2 regions of the Nocardia aegles genome follow, and region 2 is predicted to be linked to the other one. Evidence: riboswitches for the same ligand, from Rfam matches in the RefSeq annotation. Region 2 holds a riboswitch; the other holds the start of a gene.

Region 1 (9,556 bases), on a different contig from region 2:
CCGTCGGAGGTTTCGTAGGTGTCGTAGAACGACATTCCGGTGTCGAGCAGGTTCACGCCACGCTCATCGGACCAGGCGCCCGCGCCGCGCATGCCCCAGATCATGTGCGAAAGGGCAAGGGCGCCATCGACCATGGCCGCGTCGATCACCTGTCCCTTACCGGACCGCTGCCGCTCGACCAGCGCGGCGAGGACGCCGACCACCAGGAACATCGAGCCGCCGCCGAAATCGCCCACCATGTTCAACGGCGGGACCGGGCGTTCGCCCTTGCGGCCGATGGCGTGCAGCACGCCGGTGATGGAGATGTAGTTGATGTCGTGTCCCGCGCGATCGGCCAGCGGACCGTGCTGTCCCCAGCCGGTCATCCGCCCGTAGACCAGGCGCGGGTTGCGGGCGAGCGCGTCGTCCGGGCCGATGCCGAGCCGCTCGGTGACGCCGGGGCGGAAGCCCTCGATCAGCACGTCCGCCTTCTCGACGAGACCGAGCACTTTCTCGAGGTCGGCGGGGTCCTTGAGGTCGGCTTCGACGATGGTCCGGCCGCGCAGCTGCGGACGGTCGAACCCGCCCGGTAGCTGGCCTGCGCGCTGCACCCGCACCACGTCGGCGCCCAGATCGGCCAGCAGCAGCGCGGCGTGCGGTCCGGGGCCGATCCCGGCCAGCTCGATGACCTTGACGCCCGCGAGCGGGCCCTGCTCGGCGGTGGATGGAGTGCTCACGCCCTACCTCGGTTCGTCGTTCGATGCAGCGCACCGGTGACCGGTGCGTCCTCCCGGAGGCGACCGGGAAGGATGTATTGACAGTATGACAATAGGCCGCCGCCACAAGATGGCGCATCGTCGAGGCCCGCGGTCGCGGACGTTGCGCCCGTGTGTGAGTACGGCGGCCGGTCTGCGGCTACGGCTCGCCCGCCCCCACGCCCGGCTCTAGGCTGCACGTGTGGAAACGCTGTCGGATCAGGGGTGGTACAACCTTCTCGCCGGTCTCGCGATTCTGGTCGGTCTGCTGGGGATCGTCGTGCCGATCCTGCCCGGGGTGATCCTGATCTTCGCGGCCATCGCCGTCTGGGCCTTCCTCACCGGGGGCGCCACGGCCTGGACGGTTTTCGCGGTCAGCACGGTGCTGCTGGTGCTTTCCGGCGTGGTCAAATACACCTGGCCGGGGCGCAGGATGAAAGACGCGGGAGTGTCCAACCGCGCGGTGCTGCTCGGCGCGATACTCGGCGTTGTCGGCTTCTTCGTGATCCCGGTGATCGGCCTGTTCGTGGGTTTCGTTCTCGGCGTTTACCTGTGGGAACTCCAGCGGCTGCGCGTCAACCGGCAGGCGTGGCAGGCGACGGTGCACGCGTTGAAGGGCGTCGGGCTGTCCATTCTGATCGAACTCTTCGGCGCGTTGCTGGCCACCGGTGTCTGGCTCGCCGGTGTCTTAGCGATCTGAGCGTCAGCGATCGATCGCGGGAAACGGAATCGTGTCGCCCGCGCGGCTTCCCGGGAGTTCGTCGCGGCGCAGCCGGAGGGTCGGCGGTTCCGGCCGGTGCAGCGGCAGGGTGGGGGCCGGGTCGTCGTCGACGACGCGCTCGCGGGCCGGGAGCCGGTAGAACGCGCGGGCGTTGTCCTCCAGCACCGCGTACATGTCGGTGCCCACCACGTCGCAGAGCAGATCCACGTCCGAGTCCCGGAACGGGCGTCCGGCTCGGGTGCCGGGCAGATCGGTGCCGAACATGAGGGCTTCCGGATTCACCGCGTGCACGCGGCGCAGCGCGTCGGCGACGTTCATCGCGACCCGGCCGAACCCGGTCGCCTTGACCTTCGCTCCGCGATCGACCAGGTCCAGCAGGAAGGGCAACCCTTCGGCGGACATCCCCAGATGGTCGACCGACAGCGCGGGCAGTTTGGAGATGACCGGTTGCAGCGAGGCCAGCATCGTGCCGTCGATATAGACCTCGACGTGCCAGCCTGCCAGTTCGTAGGCACGCAGTGCCTGCAACGTCATCCCGGTGATGTCGGTGGCCGCGCGCTTGAGGTTGAAACGCAGTGCGCGCACGCCGATCCGGTCCAGTTCGAGGATCTCCTCGTCGGTGGCATCCAAGTCGAGCCGGGTGACACCGACCCAGCCCTCGCCGAGTTCGGCGAGGGCGGCCTTCAGGTAGGTCTGGTCCGTGCCCTGGAACGACCCGCTGACCACAGCGCCGCCGCTGATGTCGTATCGCGCCATGCGCTTGCGATAATCGGCGATGGTGAACGGGTCGGGCAGGTAGCCCTCGTTCTCGGCCAGCGGAAACCGCGGGTCGAAAATGTGCAGGTGGGCATCGAACACTTGTACAGAATGCCTCAGGGTCGGATTTTCCGCTGCCACACCTGGGACGTCGCGTCGGCGGCGGAGTCGGTCACTGCGGCGTTCAGACCTTGTGCGGTTCGCTGGCGCGCAGCATGTCCTCGCGCTCGACGACTTTGACGCGCTCGCGGCCCTCCGGCTCGCCGAGGGAGCGTTCGTGCGCGTCGAGTCGGTACCACCCGGCCCAGGTGGTGAACGGGATGCCCTTGCCTTCGAGGAATTCGATGACGGCCTCCGGGTCGGGCCGCTCGGCCGGGGTGAAGCCGGGCGCGTCGTCCAGCAGGCAGGCGATGGTCTCGTTGGCGTCGCCCTTGGTGTGGCCGATCAGGCCGACCGGGCCGCGCTTGATCCAGCCGGTGACGTAGGTGGCGGGCAGGTAGCGCGCCGCGCCGTCGGCGTTCTCGTCGACGAGCACCCGGCCCGCTTCGTTCGGCACGGTGCCGGCCTGGTCGTCGAACGGCAGGTTGGTCAGGTTCTGCGACAGGTAGCCGACCGCGCGATACACCGCCTGCACGTCCCAGTCCTTGAACACCCCGGTGCCCTTGACGTTGCCGGTGCCGTCGAGCTGGGTGCGTTCGGTGCGCAGGCCGACGACCTTGCCGTTCTCGCCGAGCACTTCGGCGGGGGATTCGAAGAAGTGCAGGAACAACTTGTGTGGCCGGTCGCCCGCATCGCGGATGGCCCACTGCTCGAGGGTGTTGGCCACCATGTCGACCTGCTTGGAGTGCCGCCGCGCGGCTTCGGAGCCTTCGTCGTAGTCGATGTCCTCGGGATCGACGATGACTTCGATGGTGGGCGAGTGGTCGAGTTCGCGCAGTTCCAGCGGGGTGAACTTGGCCTGCGCGGGACCACGGCGGCCGAAGACGTGCACCTCGACGGCCTTGTTGGCCTTGAGGCCGTTGTAGACGTTCGGCGGGATCTCCGTCGGCAGCAGCTCGTCGCCGGTCTTGGCCAGCACCCGGGCGACGTCGAGCGCGACGTTGCCGACGCCGAGGACGGCGACCTTCTCCGCGTCCAGCGGCCAGGTGCGGGGGACGTCGGGGTGGCCGTCGTACCAGGAGACGAAGTCGGCGGCGCCGTAGGAGCCGTCGAGGTCGATGCCGGGGATGGGCAGCGCCCGGTCGGCGTTGGCTCCGGTGGAGAAGATCACCGCGTCGTAGAAGACGCGCAGATCGTCGAGGGTGATGTCGGTGCCGTAGTCGATGTTGCCGAGCAGGCGCACCTGCGGCTTGTCGAGGACCTTGTGCAGGGCGGTGATGATGCCCTTGATCCGGGGATGATCGGGCGCGACGCCGTAGCGGATCAGGCCGAACGGCGCGGGCATGCGCTCGTAGAGGTCGATCGACACCTCGGCATCGGACTTCATCAAGGCGTCGGCGGCGTAGATCCCGGCCGGTCCGGCGCCCACGATCGCGATGCGGAGCGGGCGGGGCTTCGCGGTGTGCGCGTCAGGCCCGGAGGAGGAAGCCTGCGTCACCACGGAGGGCTCGCGGACACCGCCATCCTCTACTGCACTCTGTTCGGTCATCTCTTTACGCGCACCTTTATGGTCGAAATCAATTACGTATGGCTTAGCTTAGGCTGACTTGACGCACCGGCTCGGTCGCACCCGTCCGGCGCGGACGCCGGTGTGGCCGGCTCATGGCTGCGCGGTGCTCCGTCCGCCGCGGCGTGGAGCTGCCGGTTCGCTGTGGCAGCAGGCCGCCGTCCAGCGATTCTATCGGGATGGCGGATGCCGCCCCACGTCGGTGCGTGAACTCGATGCGTGCCATCGACAGTCACGATCATCGGTTACCCGCTCGCGCGCGGTCTACGGTCGCCACTCGCCAGGGGGCAGCCGTGTGCCGATTCACAGCCGGGGGTCGAGCGCTCGATACCGGCGCCGACCAGGGATCATCGAGCCATGACCGAACAGCAGCCCGCCGCGGGCGAGGACGAGATCATTCGGGTCGATCAGACCGACAGACGCTCGGCGGTCCCGTTCGTCGCGGCCGCGGTGGTCGCGGTGATCGTGCTGATCGCGGTCGTGCTCGGCGGTGTGCTGTCGCCCGCTGAGAAAAATGTCACAGACGCCGATCGCCTCACAGCGGCCGTGCGCGACTTCGTCGACGGCTCCAATCGCAGTGCCGCCGTGCCGCCGCCCGGCACCGCATGCCAGGGCTTCGACGCGAGTCGCTCACCGCTCGCGGGCCAGGACGGTGCCGGAAAGCCCGTCGAAATCACGAAAATCGACCAGCCCATGGTCGACGGCGACCGGGGCAAGGCGACCGTCACCACGAAGGTGGGCGGGCAGGAGAAGACGACGACCTGGAATCTCACCAGGTCTGGCGACAAGTGGCTGGTGTGCACCTGAGCGTTCGCGTAGGGTGCGCCCCCGTTTGACACGGCGACCCCGGTCAGTGCAATCTCAGTCGGAGGTCATGAGAACCAGCGTCAAGCCCCGGCATTGCTGGTCGGCAACCCTCCTCCGCGGTGGGGTGCTCCGGGTGACGACCTGGCGGCGCCTCGGTCCCGGGCGCGGCAAGTGCGGATTCGCAGGAGGTGCACATGAGTTATGCCGGTGATATCACCCCGCAGCAGGCTTGGGAGCTGCTGCGGGACCATCCCGAAGCCGTCCTCGTGGACGTGCGGACGGAAGCGGAATGGAAGTTCGTCGGTGTACCGGACACGAGCTCGATCGAACGGCCGACCGTGCTGGTCGAGTGGGTCGATTCCACGGGCGCGCGCAACGAGGCGTTCGTCGAGCAGTTGAAGCAGGCGCTCGACGGTCACGACCCGGGGGCGCCCGTCGTCTTCATCTGTCGTTCCGGTCAGCGTTCGGTGGGCGCGGCGATCGCCGCCACCTCGGCCGGCTACCACACCTCCTACAACGTGCTCGAGGGCTTCGAAGGCCCGCTCGACGAATTCGGGCATCGCGGCGGCTCCGGCTGGCGCGCCCTCGGACTGCCCTGGCGGCAGTCGTGATCACCGGCGGCGCGTTCGACAAGCCGCTGCCCGACGGCGTCGGCCCCGCGACGCTCGGCGTGCGCGGCGGGCTGCGGCGTTCCGGTTTCGAGGAGACCGCGGAGGCGCTCTACCTCACCTCCGGCTTCGTCTACGAGAGCGCCGAGGCCGCCGAGGCCGCGTTCACCGGCGAGGTCGAACACTTCGTCTACTCCCGCTACGGCAACCCGACGGTGGCCATGTTCGAGGAGCGGATGCGGCTGCTCGACGGCGCCGAGGCGTGCTTCGCGACCGCCAGCGGCATGTCCGCGGTGTTCACCGCGCTCGGCGCCCTGCTCGGCGCGGGCGACCGGCTCGTCGCGGCACGTAGCCTGTTCGGCTCGTGTTTCGTGGTGTGCAACGAGATCCTGCCGCGCTGGGGCGTGGAGACGGTCTTCGTCGACGGCGAGGATCTCGACCAGTGGGAACGGGCGTTGTCGGTGCCCACCCAGGCGGTCTTCTTCGAGACGCCGGCCAACCCGATGCAGACGTTGGTCGACGTGCGGCGGGTGAGCGAGCTGGCGCACGCGGCGGGCGCGAAAGTCGTCCTGGACAACGTGTTCGCCACCCCGCTGTTGCAGCGCGGCTTCGAGCTCGGCGCCGACGTGGTGGTCTATTCGGGCACCAAGCACATCGATGGCCAGGGCCGCGTGCTCGGCGGCGCGATCCTCGGCGCCGAGGACTACATCGACGGCCCGGTGAAAACGCTGATGCGCCATACCGGTCCGGCGCTGAGCCCGTTCAACGCGTGGACGCTGCTCAAGGGCTTGGAGACGATGCCGCTGCGGGTACGTCATTCGGCGGAGTCCGCCTTGCGCATCGCCCGCTTCCTGGAGAGCAACCCGGCCGTCAGCTGGGTCCGATACCCGTTCCTGGAATCGCATCCGCAGCACGCGCTGGCCACCGGCCAGATGAGCGGCGGCGGCACCGTGGTCACCTTCGAGCTGAACGCGTCCGAGCACGAGGCGAAGAAGCGTGCGTTCGAAGTGCTCAACCGGTTGCGGATCGTCGACATCTCCAACAACCTCGGTGATGCCAAGACCCTGATCACCCATCCGGCGACAACGACACACCGCGCCATGGGCCCCGAAGGCCGGGCCACCATCGGCCTGTCCGATGGCGTCGTGCGCATCTCGGTGGGCCTGGAAGACGTGGAAGACCTGCTCGGCGACCTCGACCAAGCCCTCGCTTGATCGCGACGGTGTAGCGGCGGTCAGCGGATCGGCACGGTGACGCCGGGTGACGACGGCGCGCCGTGCAGAACCACGTGGGTCGCGACCTCGTCTTTCTTGTCGTTCTTCTTGCCGTTCTTGTTCTTGCCGGGCAGGTCGAAGGCCAGCCGTATCGTGCCGCCGCGGCCGGGAGCCAGGCGCGCGAAGTCGTCGCCGGGCGGGTTCAGTTCGGCGGTGCCGGCCGGGTCGGGCGGCAGCGAGTGGCCGCCGGTGGTGACCAACCGTTGGTCGGCGATGGCGAGGGTTTGTTCGTGGTCGGACAGGTTGGTGACGGTCAGCGTCACGATCGTGCGGGCACCACTCGCGGCTGCCGCGTCGTAAACCACGTCGGTCACGGTGAAAGCGAAGTTCCCGTCACGCACGGCGGGTACGGAACTCGCGGGTTGCCCGCCGGCCGGTGGCAGCGAATCGCTCGATGGGGCAGCTGCGCGAGTCGTCGTTCCCGCGACCGGCGCGGACCCCATGTCGATGCCGTCGACCAGAAGAAACAGCGCCGGAGTGGCGACGAGCGCCGCCGCGGCGGCGATCAACCATCGCGGCTTCAGCCGAGGACCGTGCTGCCCGGGCGCGGCGGGTGGCCGGACCTCGGGCGTCGGCTGCGCCGAGGTGGGGGCATGCATGACCCGGGTCGGCGTGCGGCCGCGAGGTGCCGTGGAACCAGCGACCGGCGGGCTCGGTCGTGCGGGCGTGGAACGGTTCAGGACTGCCGACGCCGCCGCGGCGAATTCACCCGCGCTGCCGTAGCGTGCGTCGGGCTCCTTGGCCATCCCCTTGGCGATGACATCGTCGAGCGCGGCCGGGACGCCGGGGGCGGACCGTGCGGCGCGGGGCGGTTCGGCCATCAGGTGGGCGCGCATCTGCTGGGCCGGATCGCCCGTGCCGAAGGGCGGTTGCCCGGTGAGGGTTTCGTAGAGGACGCAGGCCAGCGAATAGACATCGGACCTGGCGTCCACCGTTCCGGTGAAGCGCTCCGGCGCCATGTACCCCAGCGTGCCCACCACCAGCCCGGTGGCGGTGAGGGCGGTGCCGTCGGCGGCGCGAGCGATACCGAAGTCGATCAGATACACGAAACCGCTGGTGTGCAGGAGGATGTTGCCCGGCTTAACATCGCGGTGCACCAGTCCGGACGCGTGCGCGGCATCCAGCGCCGCGGCGGCCTGGGCGATGACGTCGACGGCCCGATCCGACGGCAGTGGGCCGGACTTCAGCCGGGTACCGAGGTCGACACCGTCGATGTAGGTCATCTCCAAGAACAGATGGCCGTCTACTTCGCCGAACGCGTGGACGGGCACGATGTGCGGGCTGCGCGCCGTGGCGCCCAACCGAGCTTCCCGCTCGAACCGCTGCCGATAGAGCGAATCGGCGGTATACGCCGCCGACAGCACCTTGAGTGCCACGGCGCGGCCGTGCTGATCATGTGCCAGCCACACCTCGCCCATGCCGCCACGGCCCAGCAAGCGTTCGAGGCGATAGTTCCCGAACGTGCCACCGGGCCTGTGAACGGACATGGCTCGACCGTATCGCCGGGAGTCGTCGATATCGAAAGCGGGAGCCGCGCCTCAGGCGCTGTCGACGCCCCGCCGCAGGTCGAGGCGGCCGTACTTTCCTCAGGTATCGCCGGCGCGTTCGATGTCGGCGAGATGGGCGATGTTCGCCCGGTCGTCCGGAGCGGAGCTCGGCTCGGTGGTGAACCAGGCGTCGAGGATCTCCCGGAGTTCGGCGCTGGAGGTCGAACGCAGGCTCAGGGCAAGGACATTGGCGTCGTTCCAGGTGCGGGCGCCCGCCGCGGTCGAGGCGTCCGCGCAGAGTGCGGCGCGCACCCCGGCGACCTTATTGGCCGCGATCGAGGCGCCGGTACCGGTCCAGCAGCAGACGACGGCCTGGTCGGCGCGGCCGGAGGCGACGTCGCGGGCGGCCGCTTCGCTGGCCCAGGCCCAGTCGTCGCGTTCCTCCTCGGACAGCGCGCCGTGCGGCACGATCTCGTGGCCGCGCTCGACCAGTTCGTCGACCAGTTCCGCGGCCACACCGACCCGCTCGTCCGCCGCCACCGAGATTCGCATGCGTCCACCGTAATGTTCGCGGCGGATCGGCAGGGGGTCTGCTGCCACGGGGGCGCGGCGATCAGTCCGTGAACGGGGCTTTGGTCTTCCCGATCAGATCGGCGACGGAGTCCACCACCATCGTGGGGCGGTAGGGATAGGCCTCGTAGGACGCGCGGGTGGAGATACCCGAGGTGACCAGGATGGTGCGCATGCCCGCTTCCAGGCCGGAGATGATGTCGGTGTCCATCCGGTCGCCGATCATCACCGTCGACTGGGAATGGGCGCCGATCCGACGCAGCGCGGAGCGCATCATCAGCGGGTTCGGCTTGCCGACGTAGTACGGGTCGCGTCCGGTGGCGCGGGTGATCAGCGCGGCCACCGAGCCGGTGGCGGGCAGCGAGCCCTCACGGGACGGGCCGGTCGGATCCGGGTTGGTCGCGATGAAGCGGGCGCCTCGCTCGACCAGCCGGATCGCGGTGGTGATCGCCTCGAAGGAGTACGTGCGGGTCTCGCCGAGGACGACGTAATCCGGGTCGCTGTCGGTCAGCACATAGCCGATCTCGTGCAACGCGGTGGTGAGGCCGGATTCGCCCACTACGTAAGCGGTGCCGTTGGGACGCTGTTCGTCCAGGAAAGTAGCGGTGGCCAGCGCGGAGGTCCAGATCGCTGCTTCCGGGATGTCGAGCCCGGTGTGCCGCAGCCGAGCCTGCAGATCGCGCGGCGTGCGGATCGAATTGTTGGTCAGCACCAGGAAGGGCGTGTCGTTGGCGCGCAGTTCGGCGAGGAACTTGTCGGCGCCCGGGATGAGGTGGTCCTCGTGCACCAGCACGCCGTCCATATCGGTCAAGTAGGACAGGATCGGCTCGTCGTCTGCGGTCACGCGGCCATTATCCGTTATCACCCGCGGCGGCCACCGGGGAAGCGATTCGCCCCCGGCGGGCGTTCTCCGCCGTGAAGATCATCCGCGTC
Region 2 (9,556 bases):
CCGTGCACCAGCAGCGATTCGGCCACCTGAGCGCCGACCCGGCGGACCGGATTCAGCGAAAGTCCGGGGTCCTGGGGGACGAAGCCGATGCGCGCTCCCCGCAGCCGCCGCAGCGCGCGTTCGGAACCGGTGTCGACCACGGCACCGTCGAAGGTCACGGTTCCTCCGGCGATCTCGGCGTTCGCGCCGAGCAATCCGATCACGGCGTGGGCGAGCGTGGACTTGCCGGAGCCGGACTCGCCGACCAGCGCCACCACCTCGCCGCGGGCCACGGTCAGCGACACACCGTCGAGCGCGGTGACCGGGCCGGTGTCGGAGCGATAACGAACCCGCAGGTCCTCGACGTGCAGCAGCGGAGATACCGGGACGTTCACGCGGATTCTCCCTTCACGATCGCGCGTCCGAGCCGCTGGGCGGCGAGCACGACGGCGATGATGACGAGACCGGGCAGGGTGGTCATCCACCACGCGGTCGCGAGATAGTTGCGGCCCTCCGAGATCAGCGTGCCCCACTCGGGGGTGGGCGGCTTCGCGCCGTAGCCGAGGAAGCTCAGCGCCGACACCGACAGCACCGCCATACCGAATTCCACCGCGGCCAAGGCGAGTACGGGCTGGTAGGAGTTGGGCAGCACGTGCCTGGCCAGCACCGTGTACCAGCGCACACCCGCGGCGTGTGCGGCCTCCACGAACACCGCTTGGCGCACCCGCAGCACTTCCGAACGCATCACGCGGGCGAAATTGGCGACCAGCGCGATGCCCACCGCGACGGCCACGTTGCGGGTGCCGAAGCCCAGCGCGGTGACCAGGGCCAGCGACAGCAGCAGCGCCGGCACCGACAGCAGCACATCGACCAGCCGCATGACGACCGCGTCCACCACGCCGCCGATCGCGCCGGACAGCACCCCGAGCAGCGACCCGGCGACCAGCGCGATGCCGACCGCGGCCAGGGTGGCGGTCAGCGAGAGGCCTGCGCCGTGCACCGTCCGGGTGTACAGATCGCGGCCGAGATTGTCGGTGCCGAACCAGTGCTGAGCGCTGGGGCCCTGCAACTTCTGCGCGGGCACGCCGGTCAGCGGGTCGCCACCGGCGAACACCGACGGCGCCAGCGCCCAGCCCACGGCGAGCAGCGCGACGGCGGCCGCCACCACCAGTCCGGCGCTGCCGCGCAACGTCTTCCACCGCACGACCGGTCGCCGCAGGCCGGGCAGCACCGCTGTGCGCTGTTCCTCGGTGACGTCAACCACGAGTCCGCACCCCCTCGGCGAGCGGCGCGCCGAGCACGAGCCCGGTGGGAACGATGGGAGCTGGGTCAGACACGAACGATCGCCTCCTCGGCAGTGTCGGCGGCGCTGCGCTCGGACACACCGCGCGCACCGCGGGAGCGGGCGGCGATGCGCGGGTCGAGCAGCGGATACAGCAGGTCCACCGTGAGATTCACGCTGACGAACACCACCGAGGTGAGCAGTACGATGCCCTGCACCACCGGGATGTCCTGCGCCAGCACCGCGGTCTGGGTCAGCCGCCCGACACCTTGGCGGGCGAAGACCGTCTCCACCACCACCGATCCGGCGAGCATGTTGCCGACCAGGACCCCCGCGATGGTGAACGCGGGCACGCTGGCCGGGCGCAGCACGTGCGTGCGTTGTACCCACCAGCGCGACCCGCCCTTGGCCAGGGCCACGTCGACGAACGGCTGACGCCAGGTCGTCTCCAGCCCGGCGGTGAGCACCTGCGCGATGACCGCGCCGATCGGCAGGGCCAGGGTGAGCGCGGGCAGCACCGTGCCCGCGAAACCGTGCCCGCCGAACGCGGGCGCCAGCCGCAGTTGGAACGAGAACACCTGCAACAGCAGCAGTCCGGTCCAGAACGTCGGCACCGAGACGCCGAACGACGGAAGCGCGGCCAGAGCGTTGCGTAACCACGGCCGCCGAGTCTGGGTCGCCGCGAACGCCAGTGCGACACCGCCGACGACCGCGAAGAGCAGCGCGGTTCCCGCCAATTCGAGCGTGGCGGGCAGCGCGTCGCCGATCGCGCCGGTGACCGGTTGCCCGGTCGCGATGGAATGGCCGAGATCACCGCGCACGGCGTGTCCGAGCGCGGTCCAATACTGTTCCCACAGCGGCCGATCCAGCCCGTAGCGGGCCTGTAGCTCGGCGATGGCGGCCTGGTCCACCGGCGTGCCCGTGCCGCCGCCGTCGGCCGCGATCGAGACCGGGTCGGAGGGCAGTAGGTACAGCACCACGAACGACAGCGTGAACGCCGCCCACAGCACCCAGATCGCTTGCAGCGCACGCAGGGCGAGATAGCGCGCCATGACTATCGTCCGCTCAGCCAGGTGTCGAAGAACTGCAAGCGTGCCGAAGCCTCGAACTTCAGATCCCGCGTGTTCGCGCTCGCTCCGATCGCCTGGGAGAGCTCCACGGTCGGGATCATCAGTCCGGCGTCGAGCACCTGCTCCTGCGCGACCCGGATGAGTCCGTTGCGTGTCGCGGTGTCGACGGTGCCGACCTGCCCGTTCAGCGCGTCGTCCAGTGCGGGGATCGGGCCGCGGGCATTGAGGTTGCGCCCGTCGAGTCCGAAGGAGGTGCGCAGGATGTCGCCGTCGGCGCGGGTGGTGTTGCCGTAGGAGGCGTCGAAATCCTTGCTGTTCTGCCGCGCCGTGAACTCCGCCGCCGACACCAGGTCCAATTTCAGCTCCACCCCGACCTGCCGCAGCTGCTGCTGCACCAGCTCCAGGATCGCCTGGTTGCCCGCGAACACCTGGCTGAACAACACCGAGAAGGACAACCGCTCACCGTTCTTGGCCCGGATGCCGTCCGCGCCGGGGACCCAACCGGCCTGGTCGAGGATGGTGCGCGCCTTCGCCGGGTTGTAGGCGAGGCGTGCCGACAGGTCCGTGTAGCCGGGGGTGGTGCCGGCCAGTGCGCTGGTGGCGGGCTTGAACTGCGGGCCGAGTACGGTGTCGACCAATTGCTTGCGATCGATCGCCGGCAGCAGCGCCTGGCGCACCGCGGGATCACGCAGCGGTCCCCGGGTGACGTTGAGCTGCAAGTGGAACGGCACACCCGGGTTGGCGGTGCTGAGCACCCGGCCGCCCGCCGCCTCGATCTGCGCGGCGTCCTGCGGCAGCGCGTCGCTGATCGCGTCCAGCTGCCCGGAGGCGAGACTGCCGGTGCGGACGCCGGATTCGGGCACCACAGTGAATTCGATCTTGTCCAGGTACGCCTCGCCGCGATGGGCGAATACCGCCGAACCCCAGTGGTAGCCGGTCCGTTTGGCCAGCGTGACCGCGGCGTCCTGGCGGTAGGCGGCGTAGGTGAACGGCCCGCTGCCGATGTTGTCGCCGAGGCAGCGCTGCTCGGCGGGCTTGGCCGTGGTCACGTCGGCGAGGATGCCGAGCTGGGCGGTCGATGACGCCTGCAGGAATGCGGCGTTGGGCTTGCTGAACTCGACCCGCGCGGTGAGCCGGTCCACGGCCGTGGTGCCGACGTAGCCGGTGAGGTAGCTGCTGCCCAGCGGCGCCTTGCCCGAGCCCAGCTTCACGACCGAATCGAAGGTGCTGCGCACCGAGTCGGCGGTGAGCGGGGTGCCGTCGCTGAAGGTGACGCCGTCGACGAGGTGGAAGGTGAAGACCTTCGCGTCGGGGCTCGCCTCCCAGCTCTGCGCCAGCCACGGCTTCAGTTCGCCGGTGGCCGGGTCCTGGTCGGTCAGCGAATCCACGATCTGCCGGGCGACGTACAGCGTCTGATTGGTGCCGGCCTGGGCGGGATCCGAGCAGGTCGGCGCCTGGGACAGGCCGTAGCGCAGTACACCGCCCGGCTGGGGCGGGCCCGCGTCGCCGCCGGGCGCGGCCGAATCACTGCCGCAGGCGGCCACGGTGGTGGCCGCGGCGAGCGCGCCGGCCAGCGCGACGATTCGGTGACGGGTTCGGATCACGGGGCAACTCCAGATACTTCGGGTCGGGCGAGTTCCTCGCCCAGGTCGGGGTCGATGTCGGCCGCTGCCAGCGCTGGGCCGGACAGGGGCAGGTATTTCTCGAACAGGTGCGGTCCGATCTGTTCGGCCCGCAGGCGCGCGGCCACCGGATCGCCCTGAGCGATCCGGTGCACGCGCGGCGTCCTGGTCGACACTGGCTGTGTCATCGGCTCAGCGTTTTTTCGGCAGGCCGGGCGGATTGATCCGCGATTCGGCGACCGTCTCGCTCTGCAGGCCCCAGCGGTCGATCACCTGCTGGTAGCTGCCGTGCTCGATGGCGTAGGCCAGCGCGTGCTGCACGGCGGTGATCAGACCGTTGTCCTTCTTGGTGAGCACCGCGATCTCGCCTTGCAGCGCCTCGCCCGCACCGGAGAACGTGCCCACGATCCGGGTCTGTTTCGCGGTGGCCGCGTGGTAGATCGCCGTCGGGTTCGGTCCGAGGTAGCCGTCGAGCCGCTGCGAGGCCAGCGCCAGGTAGTAGTCGCTGACCTGCTGGAAGTAGGCGATGTCGATAGGGGGCAGGCCCTCGGCGCGGTTCTGCTCGTTCCACTTCACCAGCAGCTGCTCCTGGTTGGTGCCGCTGCCGACGCCGATCCGCTTGCCCGCCAGGCTCGTGCGGTCCTTGTAGTCCAGTTTGCTCTGGATCGGTACCTCCAGCGCGACGTTGTCCTTGCGGTAGGTCGCGAAGTCGTACTTCTCCTTGCGTTCCTCGGTGACGGTGACGTTGGAGATGAACGCGTCCACCTCGCCGGAGTCCACCCGCACGAAGTTCTGCGACCAATCGGCCACCTGCGCGTCGAGTTTCAGGCCGAGGATGTCGGCGATCAGCGAGGCGAAGTCGACTTCCGAGCCGACCACCGTCTTGTCGTCGGTGGCGTAGAACCGCAGCGGCGGCGCGGTGCCGGACGCGCCGGTCACGATCAGCGTGCCGCGATCGCGGATCGCCTTCGGCACTTCGGCGGCGATGGCATCGACCTTGGCGGCCCGGACGCGGCCGGACTGGGCGGGGGAGAGGTCGAAGGTGATCGAACCGGCGGGCTGCGTGGCGGTGTCCGCCTCGGGTTCGGTGCAGCCGGTGGCCAGCAGCACGACCGCGGTCGCGGCGGCGGTGACCAGGGCGGAGAACTTCATCGGATACCTGTTCGTCAACGGACTCGGGAAAGGAACGCGCGGGTGCGCGGGTGTTCTGGATGGTCGAGGACGACCGAGGGTGGCCCCTGCTCGACGATGACGCCCCCGTCGAGGAACACCACGGTGTCGGCGACCTCACGGGCGAAGCCGATCTCGTGGGTGACGATCACCAGCGCGGTGCCGCGGTGCGCCAGATCGCGGATCACGTCGAGCACCTCGCCGACCAGCTCCGGGTCCAGCGCGGAGGTGGGCTCGTCGAACAGGATCACGCGCGGGCGCAGCGCCAGCGCGCGGGCGATCGCCACCCGCTGCTGCTGTCCGCCCGACAGCCTGCGCGGATACGCGTCGGACAGGTGCCCGATGCCGACCCGCTCCAGCAGCAGGCGCGCCTCGCGCTCCACCTCGTCGCGGTCGCGCCGCTGCGCCGCCAGTGGTGCGAGCGTGACGTTCTCGAGCACGGTCAGGTGCCCGAACAGATTGAACTGCTGGAAGACGAAGCCGATCCGGGCGCGCTGCTTGCGCACCACGCGATCGGGCAGCGCGTGCAGGCGATCGCGGCGCAGTCGATACCCGATCAGCTCGCCGTCGATGTGCACGGTGCCCGCGTCCAGCGTTTCCAGGTGGTTGACCACGCGCAGCAGGGTCGACTTGCCCGACCCGGACGGGCCGATCACGGCCACCACCTCGCCGGAGCGCACGGTGAGGTCGATGCCGCGCAGCACTTCCTGCGAACCGAAGGATTTCCGCACGCCGCGGACCTGCACGGCGGGTACGGCGCTCATCGGGTCGCTCCGCGCGGTGCGGCGGGGCCGGCCTCGGCGGCGATCTCGCGCAGCTTCTGCCACCCGCGTTGCAGCGGTGTCGGCGGCGGCGTGCGGTGCGCGCCCTTGGCGTAGTGGCGTTCGATGTAATACTGCGCCACCGACAGCACGGTGGTGAGCACGATGTACCAGACCGTCGCGACCATGAGCAGCGGCACCACCCGTCCGTTGCGCCCGTAGATGACCTGGACCTGGTAGAACAGCTCGGCGATCGCCATCACCGACACGATCGAGGTGCCTTTGAACAGGCTGATCACCTCGTTGGTGGCGTTCGGCAGGATCGAGCGCATCGCCTGCGGTACCACCACCGTGCGGAACTGCCGCAGCCGTGGAATCCCCAGCGCGGCGGCGGCTTCCAGCTGACCCGCGTCCACCGAGATGAACCCGGCCCGGATGATCTCGGCCGAGTACGCGGCCTGATGCAGCGCCAAGCCGATCACGGCGGCGGTGAAACCGCTGATCACCCCGTTCACCTCGACGGTGAAGAACGCGGGGCCGAACGGGATGCCGACCGACAGGGTCCGGTACAGGTAGGCGATGTTGAACCAGAACAGCAGTTGCACGATCAGCGGGATCGAGCGGAACGCCCAGATGTAGACCCACGAGATCACCCGCAGCACCGGGTTGTTCGACAGCCGGGCGACCGCGAGCGCGGTGCCGAGCAGAAAGCCCAGCGCCGTGCCCCAGACGGTCAGCTCCAGGGTGACCCGCAACGCCGACAGCACCGACTTCGCGGTGATGTACTGCGCGAACGTCGGCCAGTCCCAGCCGGGATTGGTGGCCAGGCCGTGCACGAACTGGGCGAGCAGGATCAGGGCGACGGCGCTGACCACCCAGCGCCAAGGGTGCCGGGTCTTCGCGACGGTAGGCGTCGTGCCGCTCTCGGCGGCGGCCGGTGCGCCGGTCGGGGCCGGTTCGCTCGGCGCGGCGGCCTCGGGCGCGGCGTCCGGCGCGGTGGACGCGCTCATGACGGGTCCTCGATGATCACTTCGGTTCCTCCATCGGTCCCGGCGGAAGCACCCGCACCCGATGACCGGGGGGTTGCTGCGACGTCGACGAGCCAGGTCTCTCGGTCGCTCTGGATGGTTGGCGCCGACCCCCTGACAGGCGGTGTCAGGGGCGAGCCGAATCATGATGCCAAGCAAGGGAAGCTCGGAACAAGAGAAGTAATCACCGTGAGCGTAGAGCTTGTCCACGCGCATTCATCGGATCTATGTAGTAGCCAGAAGTGCGCTGCGCTACCGAGACCGGCTCCGAGCTTCGCCGGCGAGCGACGCGGGACCGAGATGGTCCGAAGCAGCATACGGGTATCGCCGACGCTCGGACACGCGGCGTGAGCTCGGTTCCGGGCAAACAGGACTCGCCACGGAATTGCTGTGCCCAATCTCGGCTGTTGAATGCGTTTGCCGGAGTACTGTCCCCCTCGATTGTTCCGCCGATGAGGAGGTTTCGTGACCATATTGCGCCGTCTGACCCAGTTGTCCGCTGTCGCGACCAGTTCGATCGCCCTCGTGTTCGCCGGGCCGTCCGCCGCGTTCGCGGCTCCGGATGTCACGCTTCCCGCGTTCTCCGAGAATCCCGTGCCGATCGCCGCCCCCGGTGACCTGTTCGGCGCGTATCAAGCCGCGCTCGACGCGCTGCGCGCGCTCGGTATCCAGCCGTTCGCGTACCCGAGCGCGTCGGCGTTCTGCCTCGACAACACCACGGCCGGTCTGGCGCCCGCCGTGGCAGGCGCCATCCCGGGACCGTGGCCGAAGAACACCGTCCAGATTCCCGGCCAGGACCTCAGCGCGGTCAAGGCCGGGCAGGCGATGTTCACCTTCGTGCCCTACGGCCTCGGCCCGGACGGCCCGAACACCGCCGGAATGCAAGTGGCCTGGTTCAATCTGAACACCGGCCGTGGCGGTACGGCCGCCATGGGACCGTTGCCGGAGGTCGCGCGCTCGATGATCCCCGCGGCCGTTCCCTTGGACCTGCGTCCCGCCGCGGAGCAGGCGATCCGGGACTTCCTCGTCGCGTCCCTGCCGATGGGCGGGGTGCGTGCCGTACCGGTGGATACCGGCAAGGGCACGGTTCTCGCCGCGGTGTTCGGCTCGGTCCAGAACGGCGCCAAGTCCTGCGTCTTCCTGCCGACAGTCGGAATCACGCCGGTCCCATGAGTTTCCGGGCCGCCGCGGCGCGCTGCGCTCAGGGCAGCGAGCGCCCCTTCCAGCGCGCCGTGCCGCGGCGGCGGGCCCGGTGCGATCGCACCCACAGCAGCAGATACGCCCCCACCGACACCGGATGCGCTAGGGCGGCCAGCACATCCGAGGGTTTCAGCGGGCCGCCGGTTTCGGTCGAACGGGCCAGCAGTCGCCCGGCAACGGCGGCGAGCCAGCCGATCAGGCCGGTCCGGCGGACCGCACCATGGCCGAGCACCGCGGCCACGGGCGGCACCCAGTACGCAAGGGCGGCAACCAGTCCCACCACCGCTCCGCCCGCTATCGTGCCGTCGTAGGCCGACCAGAGCCAGCGGGTGTAGCCCGCGTCCACTTCCGCGGCGCCGCGATACATCCTGGTGCGGGCCAGCGATCCCGCGGCCACCAGAACGGTGGAGTGACCGGCTCGCCGCAGCGTCCGGGCGATGTCGAGGTCTTCGGTGACGCTTGCGGCCACCGCCGTGTGGCCGCCCACCGCCTGGTAGGCGGCGTTGTCGAACACGAGGAACTGGCCGCAGGCCACCGCCGTGGCGGGCCGCAGGCTTCGATCGGCCGCGGTGACCGGCAGCGTCGAGGCCCATGACCAGCACAGCAGCGGCTGCACCACGGCCTCCGCCACCGAACCCGCCACCTGCAAGGGCCAGGGCGAGACCAGGGCGGCTCGTCGTCCGCGCAGCGCGCCGACCGCCGCCGCGATCGCGGTCGGGGCCAGCCGCACGTCGGCGTCCACGAAGATCAGCACCGGCGTCGACACCTCCTGGGCCAGCCGGACGCAGGCGGCCGCCTTTCCGGTCCAGCCGGACCCCGGGTCGGACTCACTGCGCAGCAGGATGAAACGCGGGTCGCCGTCGATCGCCGCGCGGGCGGCGGCGCCGGTCTCGTCGGTGGACGCGTCGTCGAGGATGTGTACCGCCATGCGCGGCACGCCCACCTGGGCGCGCAGGTCGCCGATCAGCTCGGGTAGCCGGTCGGCCTCGTCGCGTGCCGGGATACAGACGGTGACCGGTTCGATCACCGTCGTCGGGTTGTTCGGCAGCCGCCGCACGGTGATCCGGTTGTACAGCGCGATGCCCGCGCCGAGCACGGACACCGCGGTGGCGAAGGAAGGCAGGATCCGCACCATGCGGGCCACGCTATCCCGGCATACCGACCTGTCGCTCAGCGATTCTGCGTCACCGACCGCCACCAGCGGCTCAGCGAGAAGCCGGCTTCCGGCGCACCGGGCGCGGCGGGGTTGCGGTCCATGTACGCCATGGCGGCGACGATGGCGGCGACCGCGAGCGTGATGCCGCCCGCGATGCCCGCCCAGCCGGCGAACGAGCGGGTGTTCGGGTCGGCGTAACTGACCTCGGCGCGCAACGTGGAGACATCGCCGGGCGGCAGCTTCCAGGAGACGACGTTGTCGCCCTCGCGGCTGCCGTTGGTCTTGGCG

Evidence for each region. Region 2 has a riboswitch for S-adenosylmethionine ahead of ACT89H_RS14565 (amino acid ABC transporter permease). Riboswitches for the same ligand answer to the same signal wherever they lie in the genome.
Region 1: linked by a shared signal. The riboswitch ahead of ACT89H_RS16200 (rhodanese-like domain-containing protein) and the one ahead of ACT89H_RS14565 (amino acid ABC transporter permease) in region 2 are both predicted to bind S-adenosylmethionine.

The regions. Positions count from the first base shown of each region.
Region 1 is NZ_JBQWRI010000005.1:107,812-117,367, forward strand. It holds gene ACT89H_RS16175 (CaiB/BaiF CoA transferase family protein) at 1-716, opposite strand, end outside; gene ACT89H_RS16180 (DUF456 domain-containing protein) at 937-1,434, shown strand; gene ACT89H_RS16185 (amidohydrolase family protein) at 1,438-2,313, opposite strand; gene ACT89H_RS16190 (FAD-dependent oxidoreductase) at 2,396-3,859, opposite strand; gene ACT89H_RS16195 (Rv0361 family membrane protein) at 4,235-4,684, shown strand; SAM riboswitch class IV at 4,748-4,864, shown strand; gene ACT89H_RS16200 (rhodanese-like domain-containing protein) at 4,879-5,295, shown strand; gene ACT89H_RS16205 (O-succinylhomoserine sulfhydrylase) at 5,292-6,506, shown strand; gene ACT89H_RS16210 (serine/threonine-protein kinase) at 6,527-8,053, opposite strand; gene ACT89H_RS16215 (RpiB/LacA/LacB family sugar-phosphate isomerase) at 8,153-8,605, opposite strand; gene ACT89H_RS16220 (HAD-IIA family hydrolase) at 8,667-9,425, opposite strand.
Region 2 is NZ_JBQWRI010000004.1:239,614-249,169, reverse strand. It holds gene ACT89H_RS14600 (dipeptide ABC transporter ATP-binding protein) at 1-374, opposite strand, end outside; gene ACT89H_RS14595 (ABC transporter permease) at 371-1,183, opposite strand; gene ACT89H_RS14590 (ABC transporter permease) at 1,309-2,313, opposite strand; gene ACT89H_RS14585 (ABC transporter substrate-binding protein) at 2,316-3,935, opposite strand; gene ACT89H_RS14580 (hypothetical protein) at 3,932-4,141, opposite strand; gene ACT89H_RS14575 (ABC transporter substrate-binding protein) at 4,146-5,105, opposite strand; gene ACT89H_RS14570 (amino acid ABC transporter ATP-binding protein) at 5,120-5,887, opposite strand; gene ACT89H_RS14565 (amino acid ABC transporter permease) at 5,884-6,894, opposite strand; SAM riboswitch class I at 6,922-7,015, opposite strand; gene ACT89H_RS14560 (hypothetical protein) at 7,378-8,085, shown strand; gene ACT89H_RS14555 (glycosyltransferase family 2 protein) at 8,114-9,247, opposite strand; gene ACT89H_RS14550 (LppM family (lipo)protein) at 9,283-9,556, opposite strand, start outside.